2 regions of the Brevibacillus sp. NPDC058079 genome follow, and region 2 is predicted to be linked to the other one. Evidence: a T-box and tRNA genes for the amino acid it is inferred to sense, from the RefSeq annotation. Region 2 holds a T-box; the other holds one or more tRNA genes.
What was found. The T-box of region 2 lies ahead of metG (methionine--tRNA ligase). A T-box ahead of a tRNA ligase gene usually reads a tRNA of that ligase, here a tRNA-Met.
Positions count from the first base shown of each region.

Region 1: it has a tRNA-Met gene. The T-box ahead of metG (methionine--tRNA ligase) is inferred to sense a tRNA for this amino acid. The anticodon was not compared.

Region 1 covers NZ_JBHVSO010000010.1:189,308-199,292, forward strand. Annotated here, with positions in the region: gene ACFVS2_RS26420 (helix-turn-helix domain-containing protein) at 1-484, opposite strand, end outside; tRNA gene ACFVS2_RS26425 (tRNA-Arg) at 601-676, shown strand; tRNA gene ACFVS2_RS26430 (tRNA-Pro) at 683-759, shown strand; tRNA gene ACFVS2_RS26435 (tRNA-Leu) at 765-848, shown strand; tRNA gene ACFVS2_RS26440 (tRNA-Ile) at 853-929, shown strand; tRNA gene ACFVS2_RS26445 (tRNA-Thr) at 934-1,009, shown strand; tRNA gene ACFVS2_RS26450 (tRNA-Met) at 1,394-1,470, shown strand; tRNA gene ACFVS2_RS26455 (tRNA-Ala) at 1,476-1,552, shown strand; tRNA gene ACFVS2_RS26460 (tRNA-Pro) at 1,613-1,689, shown strand; tRNA gene ACFVS2_RS26465 (tRNA-Ser) at 1,693-1,780, shown strand; tRNA gene ACFVS2_RS26470 (tRNA-Ser) at 1,816-1,902, shown strand; gene ACFVS2_RS26475 (AP2/ERF family transcription factor) at 1,932-2,441, shown strand; gene ACFVS2_RS26480 (hypothetical protein) at 2,601-2,810, shown strand; tRNA gene ACFVS2_RS26485 (tRNA-Met) at 2,856-2,931, shown strand; tRNA gene ACFVS2_RS26490 (tRNA-Gly) at 2,937-3,010, shown strand; gene ACFVS2_RS26495 (hypothetical protein) at 3,064-3,291, shown strand; tRNA gene ACFVS2_RS26500 (tRNA-Asn) at 3,404-3,478, shown strand; tRNA gene ACFVS2_RS26505 (tRNA-Met) at 3,488-3,565, shown strand; tRNA gene ACFVS2_RS26510 (tRNA-Gly) at 3,571-3,644, shown strand; tRNA gene ACFVS2_RS26515 (tRNA-Phe) at 3,648-3,723, shown strand; tRNA gene ACFVS2_RS26520 (tRNA-Thr) at 3,730-3,806, shown strand; tRNA gene ACFVS2_RS26525 (tRNA-His) at 3,906-3,978, shown strand; gene ACFVS2_RS26530 (hypothetical protein) at 4,154-4,333, shown strand; gene ACFVS2_RS26535 (hypothetical protein) at 4,353-4,697, shown strand; gene ACFVS2_RS26540 (hypothetical protein) at 4,892-5,356, opposite strand; gene ACFVS2_RS26545 (hypothetical protein) at 5,372-5,791, opposite strand; gene ACFVS2_RS26550 (hypothetical protein) at 6,326-6,865, shown strand; gene ACFVS2_RS26555 (hypothetical protein) at 7,123-7,575, shown strand; gene ACFVS2_RS26560 (DUF4121 family protein) at 7,788-8,633, shown strand; gene ACFVS2_RS26565 (hypothetical protein) at 8,768-9,295, shown strand; gene ACFVS2_RS26570 (hypothetical protein) at 9,283-9,534, shown strand; gene ACFVS2_RS26575 (hypothetical protein) at 9,919-9,985, shown strand, end outside.
Region 2 covers NZ_JBHVSO010000016.1:68,587-78,571, forward strand. Annotated here, with positions in the region: gene rsmI (16S rRNA (cytidine(1402)-2'-O)-methyltransferase) at 1-829, shown strand, start outside; gene ACFVS2_RS30565 (class I SAM-dependent methyltransferase) at 958-1,608, shown strand; gene ACFVS2_RS30570 (AbrB/MazE/SpoVT family DNA-binding domain-containing protein) at 1,669-1,917, opposite strand; T-box leader at 2,362-2,617, shown strand; gene metG (methionine--tRNA ligase) at 2,676-4,703, shown strand; gene ACFVS2_RS30580 (TatD family hydrolase) at 4,731-5,501, shown strand; gene ACFVS2_RS30585 (resuscitation-promoting factor) at 5,860-6,957, shown strand; gene rnmV (ribonuclease M5) at 7,129-7,677, shown strand; gene rsmA (16S rRNA (adenine(1518)-N(6)/adenine(1519)-N(6))-dimethyltransferase RsmA) at 7,681-8,574, shown strand; gene veg (biofilm formation stimulator Veg) at 8,791-9,063, shown strand; gene ACFVS2_RS30605 (small, acid-soluble spore protein, alpha/beta type) at 9,181-9,360, shown strand; gene ispE (4-(cytidine 5'-diphospho)-2-C-methyl-D-erythritol kinase) at 9,575-9,985, shown strand, end outside.

The DNA.
Region 1 (9,985 bases), on a different contig from region 2:
TGGCATCAGCGACTTCTTTTTGGGATAAACCTTGTTTCTTCCGAATGTGAGAAATCCGATGACACAAGATATTTTTACTATTTACAAGCATGTTCTTGTAGGAAACAAAACATTCAGGAGGAAAATCTGTCATGAGTTTATAGGATTCTTGTAGTTCATAATCCATCTCGATTTGTTTTTCAAGTTGAATTCGTTTCGTTTGTAAGATGGTTATTTCGGATTCGACGCCAATATCAATCATTTTTTCTTCTTGAATGATATCGATATCCTGTTTACCTTCTGGCGTAGGTTTGATTGTTATTTGTTTCTCTAATCGTTTGCTCATCCAATCCAACAAACCTTGTTGCTGTTGTTCGCTTGGGAATTTTATACCCTGTTCCCATTCGATGAGCATTGTTCGAGAAATATTCAATTGAGCAGACATTTGTTTTTGGTTCCAGTTCATCTTATTCCGAAATGAAACGAGTTCTTTTCCAAAATGCAAGAGAACACATCCTTTGATTCATAACGTTCCGTAGCCATTATAACAAAGAAAGGTGTCATAGGTATCGAACGACAACAAATCCAATTATGCATATCGTACTAAAGAGTATCACGTATACTCCATTAGCTCAGTGGAAAGAGCGCTTGGCTACGAACCAAGAGGTCGGGAGTTCAAATCTCTCATGGAGTGCCATTATTTCTGGATTTAGCTCAGTTTGGTAGAGTACCTGTTTTGGATACAGGGAGTCGTTGGTTCGAATCCAACAGTCCAGACCAAATATGCCTGTATGGTGGAATGGCAGACACGATTGACTTAGGATCAGTTGTCGAAAGGCGTGGGGGTTCAAGTCCCTCTACAGGCACCAATTTGCTGTTATAGCTCAGTTGGTTAGAGCACTCGGCTGATAACCGAGAGGTCAATGGTTCAAGTCCATTTAACAGCACCAAAATGCTGGATTAGCTTAGGAGGAAGAGCACCCCCTTGGTATGGGGAAGGTCAGCGGTTCAAATCCGTTATTCAGCACCAAATATATTGATGTAGCTCAGTTTGAAAGAGGAGTAATGCAACTAAAAATCCCGATGAAGTTCACAAAGGAACGACATAAGGCGTATAGAGAGCAATGCTGAAGAATGTCTAATGAAATTCTGTGCAATAAAAGCCGATATCAAGTCGCCAAAGCTATAAACACCGTGAGCCGAGGAAGGGTCGGACAGGTCGGTAATAAAGACAGCGTAGTAATGAGTCATGATAATGCATGGTCATCTAAACAAGAGATGCCCAGTACGTTGTAAAAAGATTCGGAGGAGTATGGTTGTGTGAAAGTTGAGTATTAGGCAGAGCGCCCGTAAAGCTTGGCGGCTATTTGGAACGGGAGGTCGTTGGTTCAAGTCCAACCATCAATGCCATTATTGCGGAGTAGTAGCAGAGGTTAGCTCGCTTGGCTCATAACCAAGAGGTCGTGGGTTCGAATCCCACCTCCGCAACCATATGTGGGGTCGTAGCTCTAATTGGCAGAGCGTCTGTTTTGCAATCAGAAGGTTGAGGGTTCAAATCCCTCCGATTCCACCAAGTTTGATATAGAGTCATTGTTTTGTAGTTTCAAATCCTATAAGATCCACCACAAATTATCTGGATATAGCTCAGTTTGGTAGAGCACTTGGCTTGGGACCAAGGGGTCGTAGGTTCGAATCCTACTATTCAGACCATATGGAGAGTTGGCAGAGAGGCTTAATGCATCAGTTTCGAAAACTGACGGGTGTAACAGCTCCAAGGGTTCAAATCCCTTACTCTCCTCCACTATAATTCGTATAATGGATTTTTTTATTAGATATGGAAGGCTACCGAAATGGTTATAACGGCGTTGCTTTGAAAGCTTCTGTGATGTAAAAGTCCTGGGGGTTCGAATCCCCCGCCTTCCTTAAAATCAAAATATACGAAGGAGTATTTAATGAGCACATATACAGAATACAACAAGATTAAGTCGAATCAGCTTGGAATGTCCTTTGGCAAAGCAAATCAAATATTACGCAAAAAACTAATGTTTAGCTTGATTCAAAAATGTACCCTCGACATATGTTTCCGTTGTAATAAAAAAATTGAGACTGTCGATGAATTGAGCCTTGATCATAAGGAAGAGTGGTTACATTCAACTGATCCAGTAGAATTGTTTTTCAATTTGGACAACGTTGTATTCAGTCATTTGAAATTTAATATAAGCTCAAACAATAGGAACATTCCCAAAATCAGAAGAACACTAAAAGGATCAAATGGCTATAAGGGAGTTTATTTTCACAAAAACAGGAAAAAGCCGTATCAGGGAAGGATCGCCTACAATGGGAGATGTTTATCATGTGGATATTTTGACAATCCCAAGGAAGCCGCAAAAGCTTATGATGCAAAAGCCATTGAATTATATGGAGAAAGAGCTGTAACTAACGCAATGTTAGGACTTATTTGACTGTATAAGGTTTGAAAAAGATTCGATAATCTTATTGTTTGACTGTCTAAAAATAACGAAAGAGGTGATACCCTTGAACGAAATAGCAGAAGACGCATGGTGCAGAGGTGTCACCGTAATGATACACCTCACAATTTAACAATGAGAGGTGGAATATATATGTTTTATGTGCAATGCAAATTGGTAAGTGGAAATTCGTTTGATACGATATGGATTCCCGAAAAGCTTGCAAAGGTGGGTAAGTCGATCATCGTAAAAGAAACGGGGCGAGAGTGGTTTGTCAAAGAAACGTATGGTAAAGCCCATGAAAGTAAAGTTCTTGAAATGCGAGATTTGCACAAACACCACAGAAAAGGTACGGACATTTAAGTTACGGTGGTTGGAGAATTACTACCTTCAACCACATGGCTTTCTGGATACTTAGCTCAGGTGGGAGAGCGTTCGGCTCATAACCGATTGGTCACAGGTTCGATCCCTGTAGGATCCACCAATTATGCGGATATAGTTTAATGGTAGAACGCCAGCTTGCCATGCTCGTAGTGCGGGTTCGATTCTCGCTATCCGCTCCATCAAATAATTTATAAGTGTAACGCCTCTTACTATTAAAGTAGGAGGGGATAACATGGATAAACGTCAGGCACCATTGCGAAACATACTTTTTCAGAAATACTTCGACAACATCAACAACAAATACCAGGCAATCGGAATGTTTGATTTTTTGGAGTGTGGTCACATGTTGCGTGAAGCACACGATTTTTACGGAGCATATCATCCGATTAGAAGAAGATGCTGGAAATGTGCAAAAGGTTATCCAAATGAACACGAGTGTTCAATAGAGAGTAAAAGTTGATGAGGAGGGAGTTTTCTCCCCTTCTACTATTGCGGGTGGTAGGACTGGATGTTCTAACTTGGCTCATACCCAAGTAAACAGGGTTCGATTCCCTGGCACCGCAACCAATTATTCCGCAGTAGCTCAGAGGTAGAGCAACCCACTGTTAATGGGAAGGTCACAGGTTCGATCCCTGTCTGCGGAGCCAAATCATCGTCGCGGGGTGGTAGTAGTCTGGTAGCTCAGCGGGTTCATTACCCGAAGGTCGTGGGTTCAAATCCCACCTCCGCAACCAAATGTGCGGGTATAGTTTAATGGTAGAACGCAAGCTTGCCAAGTTCGTAGTACGGGTTCGACTCCCGTTCCCCGCTCCATATGGACAGATAGCTCAGCAGGTAGAGCATCGGACTGAAAATCCGAGTGTCGGCGGTTCAATTCCGCCTCTGTCGACCATTATTTGCCGTTATAGCTCAATTAGGTAGAGCAATCGCATCGTAAGCGAAAGGTTGGGGGTTCGATTCCTCTTAACGGCTCCAAAAATATATGATGGTGGTAGCTCAAATGGTTAAGAGCGTTGGATTGTGGCTCCAAAGGTTGCGGGTTCAAGTCCCGTCCATCACCCCAAACTGAATATGGTGGCATTGGTGAAGAGGTTAACACGATGCACTGTGAATGCATTATACGAGGGTTCGAGTCCCTCATGTCACCCTGAGAAATATGATATGAAATGTCGATTCAAAGATCGGCATTTTTTGCTTGTATGGTGATAAAATGCTTTGTAAATTTTATAAATCATAGATCGAAACCATATGATAATTAGACTTACTATTTATATACAAGGCTTTCTATGTTAAAAGAAAACGACAAGCAGGAGGAGATTCATGTGGAGCAACTCAGTGACAATGCAGCTAATTGGCGCGAGGTGTGGAGGAAACGTATCATGATCACATGTGGTTCTGAAAAAAGAATGGAAAAATGGATAGAAAAACATCAAAGAGAGTTTAAACAACCTCTTTTACTTGATCGGCATCCGAAAGATGGTTTCGTTGTTTTCCACAACTAAAGGAAAGGATGAATTCATAATGAAACCCTGGATAAAAACGGATAGCATTCAATGGGTGAGAGAGATTACAGAAGATAAGTATTGTGTTCTTGATGGAGTAAAGTTCAAAGACCACTATTATTTAAAAGAAGTGGATGTCGATTTATCGTTCTTCTCAGAGAGAGAGATCGAAGATGAGATTAAAGGATTTTATGACTCCTTTGAAAGTATTAAGGACATATATGGTGAGGCTTGGAAACAAATCGTTGCAGAAATTATAGCGGAAAATAGAGCGCTGGAAGATGATGATCTCACGTTTGATTCTCTACAGCAACTCAATGATTATGTCGTGGTGGAGTTTGGAATCGATGAAGAGAATGATTAAATTTGTGTGGATTGTCATGCATCAATGTAAAGGTGAGTCTGAAAAATAGCTGATCATTAGATCGGCTATTTTCTTATGTTGTTGCAATGTAAACCATGTTCTTGCATATTATCCGATATAGAACATATGCTTGTAGATTTAGTCAATAAAGAGGCACCCGAAAGGGTGCCTTACACTATGATATGTCGTAGTGATTATTCTTTTTCGTAATCCCATTTTCCATTCTTTTCATTATATTTTAGTTTGAAGATCAGCGCCTCACCGTCTTCTCTGTTAAACGAGAAGGAGCCTTCTTTTAACTCCTCATCCAGAAGAATAACCGGGATGGTATCCCCCACTTTTGCGTGCTTCTGCATGATCTCGTCCTGTACTTCAATAAATGCATCCTTCGCGCCTACAGAACGCTCGGTTTCTATTTTGTTCATCATTGGCGATCTTTTGGTGAAGTCGGTATAAATCCACTCTTTTCCCTTTTCGTCAGTCAAAGTTTGCATAGGTGCCACTTCGTCGGACTTCGCTTCGATCCCCAATGCGCTAAGGGTTTTCATTTGATTTCCTTGTTCGAGCTGCTCTACGTCTTCACTTGCGTATAGGCTGCTACCTGCGAAAATAGCGCCAGCTAAAACAACACCCGAAATTATTAGGTTGCGTTTTTTCATAACCTCAAATACCCCCTACCATTTTGGATACACGTCTTCAGACGTTTCTGTGACCTTATCCCCTATCTTGTTGTAGGCATAATGGGACGATGTGATTCTGGCTTTGCTTAATGCTGCAACATTAGCATCATAACCAACATTTGCATAATCTGTGCCATTTTCGTAGTCTTGATGCTTTAAAGAGCCGTTGATATAAAAGTATGAGTAAACCCTTACTTTAGCGAGGTCGCTTCCTTCTCCTTCAGTGTAAGCCCACAAATAAGCAGATTTGCTGGTCACATCATGAATGTTGGATGCATACAGGGCAACCTCGTAGTCGTCACCGCTGCCTAATGGAGCGATGCTACTCTCGTCCGTAGCCATTGCTATTGATGTGGATAAAGCGAGGACACCTAATACAGTTGAAAGAACAGCAGTTTTAAGAATCCGTTTCATACTAACCCCCATAAGTTGATTTCCTAATACATACCAATTTTATTAAATTTAGCAAAAAATCCATATAGGTATAATATACCATTTATTAGCTTTTTCATAGATTTACTCCAAATTTTTACTGTATAAAATCAATAAAAAAAGCACCCTTTCGGGTGCGAAATAAACTATTTATGTACTTGATGAAGAGACACATTATCGATTTGAGTATGGGGAGTACGATCACTCCCAGAAACTTGCAAACGATGGGATAGGCTGGCATGAGTTAGCGGGTGGAAAATGGAATATAGAACATTAGACAGACAGAACAAGAGCGAGTCTCCACTTAGGGGGCTTTTTTCATAACTACAGATGCATTTCACGTTAAACCAGGCGAAGTAAGAATAACTGATATGAACAAAAAAGCTGGTCTTCGGATCGGCTTTTTATATTTCTGTACCTCAATGAATATTATTTAGAAGATAACAGTAATCAGGTGAATCATTGTTTCTTGTTTCGAATAGCAAGGAGAACATTTTAATCGGGGAGGAATTTTAGATGAATCCATTTCTTCAAACAGGTGATGTAGTAGAAATTCAAAAAGGAATGAGTGTATCTGTATCCATTCCGCAGAAATTCGTTTATTCCAATAAAAGAGGTTCAAGCGAAAATGTAAACCATGTAATCAAGATTGGGACAATTTTTGATAATTCTGTTGATGTAGAAGAGGTTAAAAAACAAATAATCAAAGGAATCCAAGAAAAATTTGATTTCCGAGTTGGAATACAGGTTAAAAGCGAAGAAGCTGAAACATTTGTATCATCGATTCTTGAGAAATACAAAGAGGAACGGTTTGATTCAAGTATCTTTCTTGGCGAATACGTTGTGGTGCATACAGAGCTTAGTGGGGGAGGCTTTGGGCATGGTATTCATGATGAGTACCCTGATGGTCATGAGGTAAGATGTAAAAAAATGAAAGACGGTCTTTACGATCCAAATGGTATTGAAATAACTTTTTATCAATCTGGATTCTTTTTGAATAAGATTACGCCTGAACAAATACAACCTATTAGAAAAATGATACAAACTTTTCTATAAAGGTGTAAAGTTAATTCATTTTTGAAACTAAGTTTGGAGGAAGTCCACGGAAAGCAATAAGTTAAGGGTTTAACGGTTTGAGAGATTCTATTGAAGGATGGTAACGCAAGGGGAAATTTCTCTCTGAGTGTTGCTCATCCTTTTTTACATGACATAATACTGGGGCGCATTCTCTTAAACCGATTAGAGGAGCAAGTTATTGTTCAGAAATTTTGTGGTATAATTTGCTTAATTATATTTATTAAGGGGTGGACAAAATGAGAAATTATCAAGATGACTTTATTGATGGGGAATACGTTTCTCCTCTTATTATTACAGAAGATTACATACTATTTGGAGAACATAGAGGAAGTGTACATATAGAAAGTGGAGAGTTTGTTTTGAGTGGAACTCTAAATGGAAGCTTGAATGTCCAAGGTGGCGCAAGTGCAAGGATTCTTGGGAAACAGAGGGGGAGCGTTTCTATACATTCACAAGCATTAGTTATTGTAGAAGGGAGTATTGAAGGTAGTACATCTTTGCAACCAGATGGAACGCTAATCGTCGAAACAAATGCAAAATTAGCGGGTTCGTTAAATAATTTTGGGAGAGTAATTTTGAAAGGTGTTTTTGGCGGAACATCTACAGGTCGTGGAGAAATCATCGTGGAAGACTCAGGATATATTAAGCAACCAATAATAAAAGATGGAGTATCCTATTATAATTGGTGATATTGTCGAAATCAGATAAATTATAGAAATAATAAGATGGGATTATCTACACTCATTAGATAAAAGCAGGGATTCTACAGGATCTCTGTTTTTTGTTTGGATTTACCGAAAATAAAATTCTATGATTTTCAATTTGTATGTTGCATATAATGAAAAATCTTTTATCGATTTGGAGTCGGAGAATCGACAACTTTTTAAGGAGAGATTTCGATATGAACAAGTACACAATTGAAAGTCTCAAGGCTTTAAACCCGCTTTATGACAATGAGCACGGTATTACACAAGCTGATGTTGATAATGTGAATCAAATGGTTGAACTGATTGAAAATAGTAGAAACAATAAACCTCAAATTGGCGACATTGTAGAGTACACATCTAAGTACGGCGATTACTATGGTCGCGCTCACATTGAAACCATTCAAGATGATTTGTATATTTGTGAGCAACCGTACATACCGTTTGTCGGCAAGTGCGAAAACAAGGACACGATTTACACTTCTACAAGCGGAGGAGCATGGACGCATATTCCCAATAATTTGCAATATGTAGGTGCAAAAGAAAAATCATTTGTAGTGTGGGGACATTCGGTTGGGAATGGCTCAGTGTTGTTTCATGCAACAATTAACGTATGGACATATACAGAAGGAAGTCATGAATTCACTACGAAAACACATGATAAGTTCTATGTTTCAATCTTAAAGGAAGCTGATGAATATGGCTATGGATTCCTAATTAGAAAAGAAGGCGTCAGTCATACAGCGTTTCAAACAAAAGGAGAATATCAAGCCTGGTTAAAAACGTATCGTGGTGTTGAGAAAGAAGGATCTTCGAATAATAACAAGATTGCGTGGACAATCAAGCAGGAATCAAGGTGTGTCCCATTAGAAGAGTATAAGCAAATCCAAAACGCAATCATTGACAGCGAGCTATGCAACGGCACCATTCAAGAGTGCAAGAGAATTTATGAGGAGACGTCTGTCGTGACCTATCTGCCCTATCAAAACGATAGGATTCAGTTGAAAGGTGCAAAAAGGTACATGAAGGCGTATGAAAGTTAGACAATGGGAAACCATTGTCTAACTTTTTACTTTCCATTCGAGAAGTTTTTCCCTGTATAAAAAAGGAAGATCACCAATAGACAAGCAAATCGTGGTATAATAAAAATAGGATATGATAAGGAAGATAATCTTTCATGATACTTGATACCACTACAAATCAAATTGTTACATGCTTTTTTCGTAAAGTTGAACGAGCAGAAATCAAATCGAATCGTTACCACCCAAAAGGTGGATGGGATTTTGACTGGTTGAAACCTATTACTCATTCGTTCGATGTTTTTGGTATTGTTACAGAAGAGTATCCAGGTGAGGTTCAAGGGCTAATAGCGTTAAAGCCTAATTATGACGAAGATTACAGGTGTGTGGATGTTGAACTCATTGAGTCTGCACCACGCAACAAAAAAGAAATCAAAGGGATTCCAAATCCTGATAGAAAATATATAGGCGTTGGCAAATGCTTGGTTGCTTTTGCCTGTGAGTATAGTTTTGGAAAAGGTTTAGAAGGGTTTATCGAATTGACTTCGAAAACGTCTAAGTTTGATTTTTACGGAAGTTTAGGGGCAGTTCCTACTTTTAGTCAAAATATGATGATCGATGATAAGACAGCTATTCAGTTAACGAAAAAATACTTCAAAGGAGGGGTGCAGTGGTGGAAAGGATAATCGACGTTATAACACCTACCAATAGAGGCTATAATGTTAAGAAGGTTGGTGAGAAAATGTTAATACATGAAATTAAACAGTTCGATGATCAAATCCCTGATGGTGTTTATGCTATCCCACGCTCTCCTGGAGAACCACGGGTAAAAGTCCGTAAACTTGCCGATTTTTGCAAGATTAATGGCATTACACCCGCAGATTTAAGCAAAGAAGAGATGGAGCAGTTTCTTGAAAGAAAGTAATAATAGAATAAAAAGGTTGTAGAAGTTGGACTATGGAAAAAACCATAGTCTTTCTTTTTTGTAATAAAAAAGTTCCTTTACCGCATAAGAAAGCAATGAAATGTGTTTCATTGAATTGTTCGTCTTTTTCTAAGCGGCACATAAATCCTAAAAGTCTAACCCCCGTATTTTTTTTCATATCGATATTAACTCATTTATATCTTATTAACATTGAGAGAACAATCTCGATAAATGTTCGTGATTAAATCCGTATGATGATTGCAAATGAAGAAAATGCAACAACTATGAATATAGGTTTTCAAGATAGGAGTTCGTGTAGAAGGTTTATTTATGAAACCTATGCCTAAACTGATAAGAAACAGGCATAAGGAGTGTTTAAACTGTATGTGGACAAAAGAAGAAATAATGATCAGTTTGCAAAATAATGAAATTCCAAAATGGAAAATCGCTG
Region 2 (9,985 bases):
TTATTTGGTGGCTACACCCATTGGCAATCTCGATGATATCACGGTGCGGTGTCTAAATACGTTGCGTGAAGTCGATGTCATCGCGTGTGAAGATACGCGCCAGACCAGAAAGCTGCTGAATCATTTTCAAATCGAAAAACGTACGGTCAGCTATCACGAGCATAATAAGGAAGCAAGTGGAAATGGGTTGTTGCAGTGGCTTGCCGAGGGCAAGAAAATTGCCTTGGTAAGCGACGCTGGCTTGCCAGCAATTTCCGACCCGGGTGCTGAGCTAGTACGAGATGCGACCGCAGTGGGATTTTCTGTCATCCCCGTTCCAGGTGCCAATGCGGCATTGACAGCTTTGATTGCTTCTGGTCTTCCTACTGATCGCTTCCTATTTTGCGGATTTATGGGACGCGAAAACAAAGAAAGACGCGAAGAGCTGGAACGACTGAAGCGATATCCAGAAACGCTGATTTTTTATGAAGCTCCCCATCGAGTGGAAAAGACGCTTGCTGCCATGCGGGAAGCGTGGGGGAATCGGCGAGCTGTCCTGGCGAGAGAGCTGACAAAGCGCTACGAAGAATTTGCGCGCGGGACATTGGATGAGCTGCTGGAATGGCTCAGAAGCGGCGAGGTGCGCGGTGAGTTTTGTGTCATTGTCGAAGGGAACACAGGGCCGTTGGAAGCGGAAGTCGATGATACATGGTGGCAATCGCTGAGTATCGTGGAGCACGTGGATCATTACTGTGCACAAGGCATGGGGAAAAAGGAAGCCATCAAGCAAGCAGCCGATGATCGAAACGTATCCAAACGAGATGTTTACAACGAATATCATCGTGAATAGAAGGTAAGGAATGAGCGAAGCTGGCCGATACGGTCGGCTTTTTTCTTTTCGTCATCTCGACGGGTACGTGAATACGATGGTAAGGGGCGCTGCCGGTGCTTTCGGAAGGAATGGAAGGGGGATCAGCAGTGAGTATTCGTGATTCTCGTTTTATTGTGAACACAGACGAAAAAGACGATCACTTCATATTTACGCTGCCGGTTACATGGAACAGTAGACCGTACGAATATGCATGGGCCAAACAGTTTGCCAATCCGAATGACGTTGTGCTTGATTCGGCAAGCGGGATATGCCACCCATTCAAATTTTATTTGGCTGATCATTGTCGAGAAGTACACGCTTGTGATCTCGATAATCGGATACTATCTAAGGAAGCGATCTATCAAGATATTGTGGACGTATTTGGGAAAAGGGTAGCAGACAGCTTGCCTGCGCATTATTTTGACGGTATTCATTATTGTCGAGCCAATTTGACCTACTTGCCGTACTCGAATCAAAAGTTTGATACTGTATTTTGCATCTCTGTTCTCGAGCATCTCGAAGACCCGATTATGATGCAAGCATTTCGCGAATTTCACAGAGTGTTAAAAGACGATGGGCAGCTCGTACTCACTTTTGATTACCCACTGATCAATTTAGCTCGACTGCAACATGTTTTGACAGAGGTTGGGCTACAGTTTTCTGGCGATGTATCCTTTGAAATGCCGGCAGATGTGGTCTATTCTGATTTGTATGCGCCTAGGCTGTTCTTCTTCCGAGCGCTGTTGAAGAAAAAATAGCAAACAAATAGCCTTTGTGAGGCTCGTCCCACAAAGGCATGTTTATGTAATCAAATGATATTAGCGTTTAACAGGCATTTCTGTCAGGCAATCTTGGCACACAATTTTACCTTTAAAGTGAGATACTTTGTCAGCGTTTCCACAGAAGATACATGCAGGCTCATACTTTTTCAGGATGATGCGCTCTCCGTCAACGTAGATTTCCAAAGCATCTTTCTCAGCGATACCCAGAGTGCGGCGCAATTCGATTGGAATAACAACACGACCCAATTCATCTACTTTGCGAACGATACCGGTTGATTTCATCATAGTTAAAATCTCCTCCCAAAATCTGTATATGTCGATGCTATTGTTATACGCTCATCATTTATCGTCAATATTCGACATTTTCTGTTGGAATAATCATACCAGCCATTCCCAAAGGTGTCAACATGATTTTGACAATTCCTTGAAAAGTAAAATGTTTTTTCAAATCGAAAACGCTGTTATATCGGTGTTTCTCAAAGTGTTGGAAGCGATATGGAAATTTTTATGGATAAAATTTACTGGAAGAATTGGGTGTCGAATAAGTCGACGAATGTCGAATCCCAACATGTCGATTCGACAAAAACTCCAAGTTTTCTCTTTTCTTCTTGTATTTTGTAAAGTTGGTGTGAAGCGAGCGATAAAATTCCTCAGGAAAATGGGCTTGCCGAGGATGTTTACAAAACAGGTTGGTCGTGTACAATAGAGGATAAATAAAGCAAATGATAGCAAACGACCATGATGGGAAGAGTAAGCCGATCCTCCTTATTTCAGAGAGCCGGGGTAGCTGAGAACCGGTATAAGTGAGCAAGCTGAACATGGACCCTGAGTCTTGCAGATGAACAGTGACGGCATAGACCGTACCCTAGTAGTTTGTGACGTAAGCCCACGTTACGGGTAGAGTCATGTTTTGACTCACCAAGTCCGTTTTCCGTGAGGGGACGGAGTGTTTGGGTGGTACCGCGAGATAGAGCTCGCCCCAATTTTTTTGGGGTGGGCTTTTCCTTATTTTAATAAACGTAAACAGGAGGGGAATAGTTGCAATGAAACCTACTTATTACATCACAACACCGATCTACTATCCAAGTAACAAACTCCACATCGGTAACGCCTACACCACAATCGCGTGTGATGCATTGGCTCGTTATAAGCGTTTGCGCGGCTATGATGTGTATTATCTGACAGGGACAGATGAGCATGGACAAAAGCTCCAAGAGCGTGCAGCCGAAGAAGGCAAACAACCGCTCGAATTCATTGACCCGATTGTCGATTGGGTAAAGGATCTGTGGCAAAAGCTGGACATCTCTTATGACGATTTCATTCGTACCACAGAGCCTCGTCATAAAGAGGTCGTACAAAAAGTGTTCCAACGCCTGCTCGACCAAGGTGATATTTATTTGGGCGAGTACGAGGGCTTCTATTGTGTACCTTGCGAGGCTTTCTGGACAGAAACCCAAGCGAAAACGGACAACGGGTATGCTTGCCCAGACTGTGGTCGCGAAGTGAAAAAAGTGAAGGAGAAAAACTACTTCTTCCGCATGTCCAAGTATCAGGACAGATTACTTGCGCACATCGAAGCAAACCCTGAATTTATTCAACCGGAGAGCCGCCGCAACGAAATGATCAACAACTTCCTGAAGCCAGGTCTCCAGGATTTGTCCGTATCCCGCAGTACATTTGACTGGGGAATCAAGGTGCCAAGCGATCCAGAGCACGTTATTTACGTATGGATCGATGCATTGACGAACTATATTTCTGCTCTCGGCTATTTGTCCGAGGACGACAGCAAATACCGTAACTTCTGGCCAGCCAATGTTCATATGGTTGGAAAAGACATTTTGCGCTTCCATACGATCTACTGGCCAATCCTGTTGATGGCACTGGATATCCCGTTGCCAAAACAAATTTTTGGTCATGGCTGGCTTCTGATGCCGGATGGAAAAATGTCAAAATCCAAGGGCAATGTCATTGACCCGAAGGTTTTGATCGACCGTTACGGTTCTGACGGCGTTCGCTACTTCCTGCTTCGTGAAATCAACTTCGGTCAGGATGGCATCTTCACGCCAGAATCGTTCGTACAGCGTCTGAACTACGACTTGGCTAATGATATCGGAAACCTGCTGAGCCGTTCCGCTACGATGATTGAGAAATATTTCGATGGTATCGTTCCAGCTCCACAAGATGCAGGAGAGCCGGATGACAGCTTGATCGGCCTCGCGATGAAAACGAAGGCGCTGGTGGAAGAGCACGTGGAAGAAATGCGCTTCTCCAATGCACTGGCTCACATCTGGGAACTGGTGGGACGTACAAACAAATACATCGACGAGACTATGCCATGGAATTTGGCAAAATCCGAAGACACCAAAGGTCGTCTGGCAACCGTTATGTACAATTTGGTGGAAAGCATCCGCATTAGCTCCGTGCTGATCCAACCGTTCATGACCAAAGCACCAGCGAAAATTTGGGATCAACTGGGTATTTTGGGCAATGAAGAAGCAACCAACTGGGAATCTGCAAGTGTCTGGGGTGGATTGCCTGCTGGAAGTACCGTTAGCCGCAAGGAACTGCTCTTCCCTCGTCTGGATGTCCAAGCCGAACTGGCTTTCATCGACGAATCGACAGCAGAGGCACGTCGCCAAGCGGAGGAAAACAAGAAAAAGCAAGCAGCTTTGAAAGGGGAAGCACCTGTGAGTGAAACAAACGCTAACCAAACAGAAGCAGCAACGGACAAACCAGCTGATGCAAAAGAAGAAATCAGCATCGACGATTTTGGGAAAGTAGAGCTGCGCGTCGCACAGGTAGTGGAATGTGCCAAGCATCCAAATGCTGACAAACTGTTGGTTCTGCAATTGGATCTCGGCTACGAGAAGCGCCAGGTTGTTTCTGGTATCGCGAAATACTACTCCCCAGAAGATATGGTCGGCAAAAAAGTGATCCTCGTAGCCAACCTGAAGCCAGTGAAGCTTCGCGGTGAGCTGTCTCAAGGGATGATCTTGGCAGCATCGGCAGGAGATCAGTTGACACTTGCGACTGTTGACCCAAGTATGCCAAACGGAGCAATCGTGAAGTAACGAGGGCAAGGAAAGGAAGGACCCATCTTGTTATTTGAAACCCATGCTCATCTAAATGCGAAGGAATTCGATGAAGATCGTGCAGAGGTCATTGCTCGTGCGCAAGAAAATGGCGTCAGTACGATTGTGAACATTGGATTCAACGCTGAAACAATTCCAAGCTGCATGGATTTGGCTCATGCGTATGACTTTATTTACGCTGTCATCGGTTGGCATCCACAAGACGCCAAGGACATGACAGACGAACACCTAGAATGGATCGAGGAACTCAGTCGTGATCCGAAAGTAGTGGGATTGGGTGAAATGGGCTTGGACTACTACTGGGATACGTCGCCGCGTGATGTGCAGGCAGAGGTATTCCGCAAGCAGATTCGTCTGGCTCGCAAGCTCGACATGCCGATCATCATCCACAATCGCGATGCGCACCAAGACGTTTTGACGATCCTGAAGGAAGAGAAGGCAGCAGATGTTGGCGGCATCATGCACTGTTTCTCTGGCAGCTGGGAAACAGCGAAGCAGGCACTCGATATGAATTTTTATATTTCGTTCGGTGGTCCGCTAACATTCAAAAATGCCAAGCAGCCAAAAGAAGTAGCAGCGAAGGTACCGCTAGACAAGCTGTTGATAGAGACAGATTGCCCGTATCTCACTCCGCATCCTTTCCGTGGAAAGCGAAATGAGAGTGGATATGTGCGTTATGTCTGTGAGGAAATGGCGAACATTCATGGTTTGTCTTACGAGGAAATGGCACAAATTACCGCAGACAACGCTAGACGTCTTTTTCGCATGAACGGTTAATAAAAACGGGAAATCACGATTCATCACGTGATTTCCCGTTTTTTTGTGTCAGTTAACCGGGTTCTACTCCATTTTGTCGACGCATACGATGAACAATGTGTCGAACGATTATTGTCCATCCGACATGGTTTCTCGACAGGTTTCTGCTACCATTCGCCATGCATATTTTGCTAGTCTGGTACCATTATCGCTTCAGCCAAAAGGGAGGGTAAATTTGACAAAGCCGGGAAAGTGAAATACAATCAAAGCCGACCTTGTGAAGTACCGGCCACTTCCAGAATATTAGTGCAATTACATCGACCCTTACCTGGCTAGACAAGAAGAGCCTTGTGCTTTTCTAGGAAAAGGAGTGTGGGAAATGGAGTTACGCGCGATATGGGAAAGGTATAAGAATCGTGGGCTAGTCATGTTTGGCTGCCTTGCTCTTGTGCTCGTTCCCATGATTGGCTATTTCTCTGCCCAGGCTACTCAGCCAAAACAGGTCACTTTTTCGTTGGACGGAGAAAGCAAGACGGTCGCTACAAAAGCCAAGACCGTTGAGCAGTTCTTAACCGAGAGGAACATTACGGTAACGGAAAAGGATTCCCTTCAACCGACACCTGAGACGAAGCTATCAGACGGAGCACTCATTACTTTATATACGACCTGGTCCATACCAGTCCAGGTTGACGGGCAGAAAAAAACGATAGAGACACTTAGTCGTGATGTTGCTGGTGCGTTGAAGGACGGCGGCATCGTGCTAGGTGAGAAGGACCGGGTAGAACCGGCATTGACCGCTACACTTACCAAGGACTCCTCGATCAGCGTAAAGCGGGTTGTTGAGAAAATGGTAAAAGTCGATGAGCGAGTCACCTTTCAAGAAATACGCAAAAATGATCCAGCGCTGGAAAAAGGTAAGACCCGCGTATTACAGAGCGGGCAAGAAGGTAAGGCAATTGCACACTATAAGCTAGTCATGGAAGATGGAAAAGAAGTCTCCCGTGATCTGGTCAAAAGAGATGTACTTGTACCGAAGAAAGATAATGTCGTAGCCATGGGTACCGCAATCCCAATGTTGCAGAAAAAGGGTCAACCAGATCGGGTCCTGGTTGCTTCTGCAGCGGGTCCGGTCTCGCGTGGTGGAAAAGTGTTTAGGCCGAAAAAAGTACTGAACGGGGTTACCCTGACTGCATATACTCCTTCGGGAGGTGGCAAACACCCAAGCTCTCCGGGATATGGACGCACATCGACAGGGGTAAAAGCCAAGACAGGTCACACCATCGCTGTAGATCCTAAAGTCATTCCGTATGGATGGTGGGTGTACATTGAAGGTATTGGGTATCGTCGAGCTGAAGATACGGGTGGAGCCATGAAAGGTGGCAAAATCGACGTATTCGTAGGCACGGAGTCCGAGGCGAGGAAATTCGGTCGCAAGCGAAACAAAACTGTATATATCATTGGACCACAGAAGCCTTAGGACAGGAGCGATTGCTCCTGTTCTTCTGTTTCCTCCAAGGTTATTGTGATAAGCTGTTTGTTAGTTAGACGATCCTGTTTTACCAAATGTTTCATGTATTTTTTGCTTGAGGTACGGTTTTTTTTGGAACACTAGTATCGTACCGACTTTGTACGAAAGTGGGAGCACATGATGAAGATCAAGGAAGTCATCGTGGTGGAAGGTCGAGACGATACCGCAACAATCAAGCGTGCGGTTAATGCCGATACGATTGAAACTGGCGGTTCTGCCATTCATAAAAGAACGATTGAAAAAATCAGGCTGGCGCAACAAAAACGCGGTGTTATTATTTTTACAGACCCCGATTATCAAGGGGAGCGCATCCGAAAAATTATCAGCAAGTCAGTTCCAGGCTGCAAGCATGCATTTATTACCCAAGAGGACGGGACCAAAAAGGGCGACATCGGCGTCGAGAATGCGACACCTGATGTGATTATTCGTGCGCTCTCAGAAGTACGTACCGAAATGGCGGAAACGGCTGGAGAGATTACCTCTGACGATCTGTTGACAAATGGCCTGACGTCCGGAGTAGATGCCAAAGAACGCAGAATTAAGCTGGGAGAAGCATTGGGGATCGGATACGCCAACGCCAAGCAAATGCTGCAGCGGCTCAATGCCTTCCAAATTAGTCGAGCAGAATTCGAAGCGGCCATTACGGCCATCAACAAAGAGAGGGAGTAAGCCATGACCCAAATAGCGGGCAAGGATATTGCCACACCTACGCGCACAAAAGAAATATTGGAGAAGTACGGCTTTTCTTTTAAGAAGAGTCTGGGCCAGAACTTCCTAATAGACACCAATATTTTACATAACATTGTTTCAGAGGCAGACCTTACCAAGGAAAAGGGAGCGATTGAAATTGGGCCCGGTATCGGTGCGCTGACGGAGCAATTGGGACGAGCAGCCAAAAAAGTGATGGCGATCGAAATCGACCAGCGTCTTTTACCTATTTTGCAGGACACGCTGTCACCCTATGAAAATATTGAAGTTGTTCATGGGGACGTACTGGAGCTGGATCTGAAGAAGTTAATAGAAGAAAAGATGACAGGAGTGGAAAAGCTGAGCGTAGTGGCGAATCTGCCTTACTATGTGACGACACCAATCTTGATGAAGCTGCTGGAAGAGAGATTGCCTCTCGAAAACATCGTGGTCATGATTCAAAAGGAAGTGGCAGAGAGAATTGCAGCCAAACCAGGAACGAAAGACTATGGCTCTCTTTCAGTCGCAGCTCAATTCTATGCAGACACAGAAGTAGCGATGATTGTGCCTGCAAGTGTGTTCATTCCGCGTCCGAATGTCGACTCGGCAGTGATTCGCTTAAAGGTAAGAGATCGTCCGCCAGTGGATGTAGACGACCAGGATGTGTTTTTCCGGGTGGTACGCAGCTCGTTTGCACAGCGCCGTAAGACGTTGTTGAACAACCTAATGAACGGACTGTTTCCTAAAACCCAAAAGGATGAAGTAATACAGATGCTCACTGACATCGGGATCGATCCGACTCGGCGTGGTGAAACACTCAGTTTGGACGAATTTGCCCGCCTAGCGAACGAAGGTATGCGCCGCGGACTGATTACGTAAATCGTGTAGACAACCCCTTTATTTTTGGGCGAGATCACCCAAGAATGGGGGTTTTTGTGTATTTATGCCCTTTATGCATATCTTTTGACAAATATCTACGTTTTTTATGAAAAAAACCCCGTTGACAAAATATCTGCCGGGTTGCTATAATTTTTTATTTCTTTGACAAAATATAAGTGAGCTGTTATAATAGATGTAAGCGAGGTGGATGGAACAATGGCAAGAAACGCGTTACTTGACATTAAACGTAGTTTAGACGGACACATTGGTGAGCGCATCCTGCTGAAGGCTAATGGCGGTCGCCGCAAAACCGTTGAACGTAGTGGCATCCTCGAAGAAACTTACCCATCTGTGTTTGTGGTAAAGCTGGATGACGACCAACTCTTTGAGCGGGTATCTTACAGCTATGCTGACATCTTGACGGAAACAGTAGAATTGACGGTGTGCCGCGAAAACGAGCACATCCGCATCACATTTGTACAACAGTAGAGCCCTTTTGGGTTCTACTGTTTTGTTTTTTATATCGAAAAGCTCTGAACATTTGGTTGAGGCAATAAAAAGAGCGGCATGGAGCACACTAAGCCTGTCAACGAGAAGGAGGGTGCTATGGGTCGCAGACGAGGAATGATGTCAGAGCAGTTTAAGATGGAGCTGGCCAAAGAGCTTGGGTTTTACGATACGGTAAAAGCCGAGGGTTGGGGAGGCATCACGACACGGGACGCGGGTAACATGGTCAAGCGTGCTGTTCAGCTTGCTGAGGAAGCATTAGCCGCTAAGCGATTGTAGCGTTTGGTTTGATCGTACGGACGTTTCTCACCATATAAACACTCGTTGACAAGGCCGGGGCATCCCGGCTTTTTTCTATAAAGAGAGCTGAATTTTCGAAATACCCATAATGATCTCGATCCTATTCTTTTTAATTGATCAAGTGGCATGGGAGAGTTTGCCTATGCTACAATAAGAGACTAGGAAATTTAGAAAGTAGGCAGAGGTGAATTACGTGCGTATCTCGGTCAAAGCTCCGGCCAAAATAAATTTGACTCTCGACGTGCTTGCCAAACGGCCGGACGGTTATCACGAAGTAGAAATGGTGATGACAACCGTAGACTTGGCAGATCGTGTGGACATGACTCTACGCGAAGATGGTGAGATAACGCTGGACTGTTCTGCCAGCTTCGTACCGGATGATATCCGTAACCACGCATATAAAGCGGCAACGCTCATGAAAGAAAAATTTCAAGTACGCCAGGGCGTACACTTGTATATCGACAAGCAAATTCCGGTTGCGGCTGGACTGGCAGGTGGCAGCAGTGATGCAGCAGCAACACTGCGCGGCTTGAACCAATTGTGGAATCTCGGGCTGACCAGAGATGAGCTGGCTAAAATCGGCGCGGAAATTGGCTCTGATGTG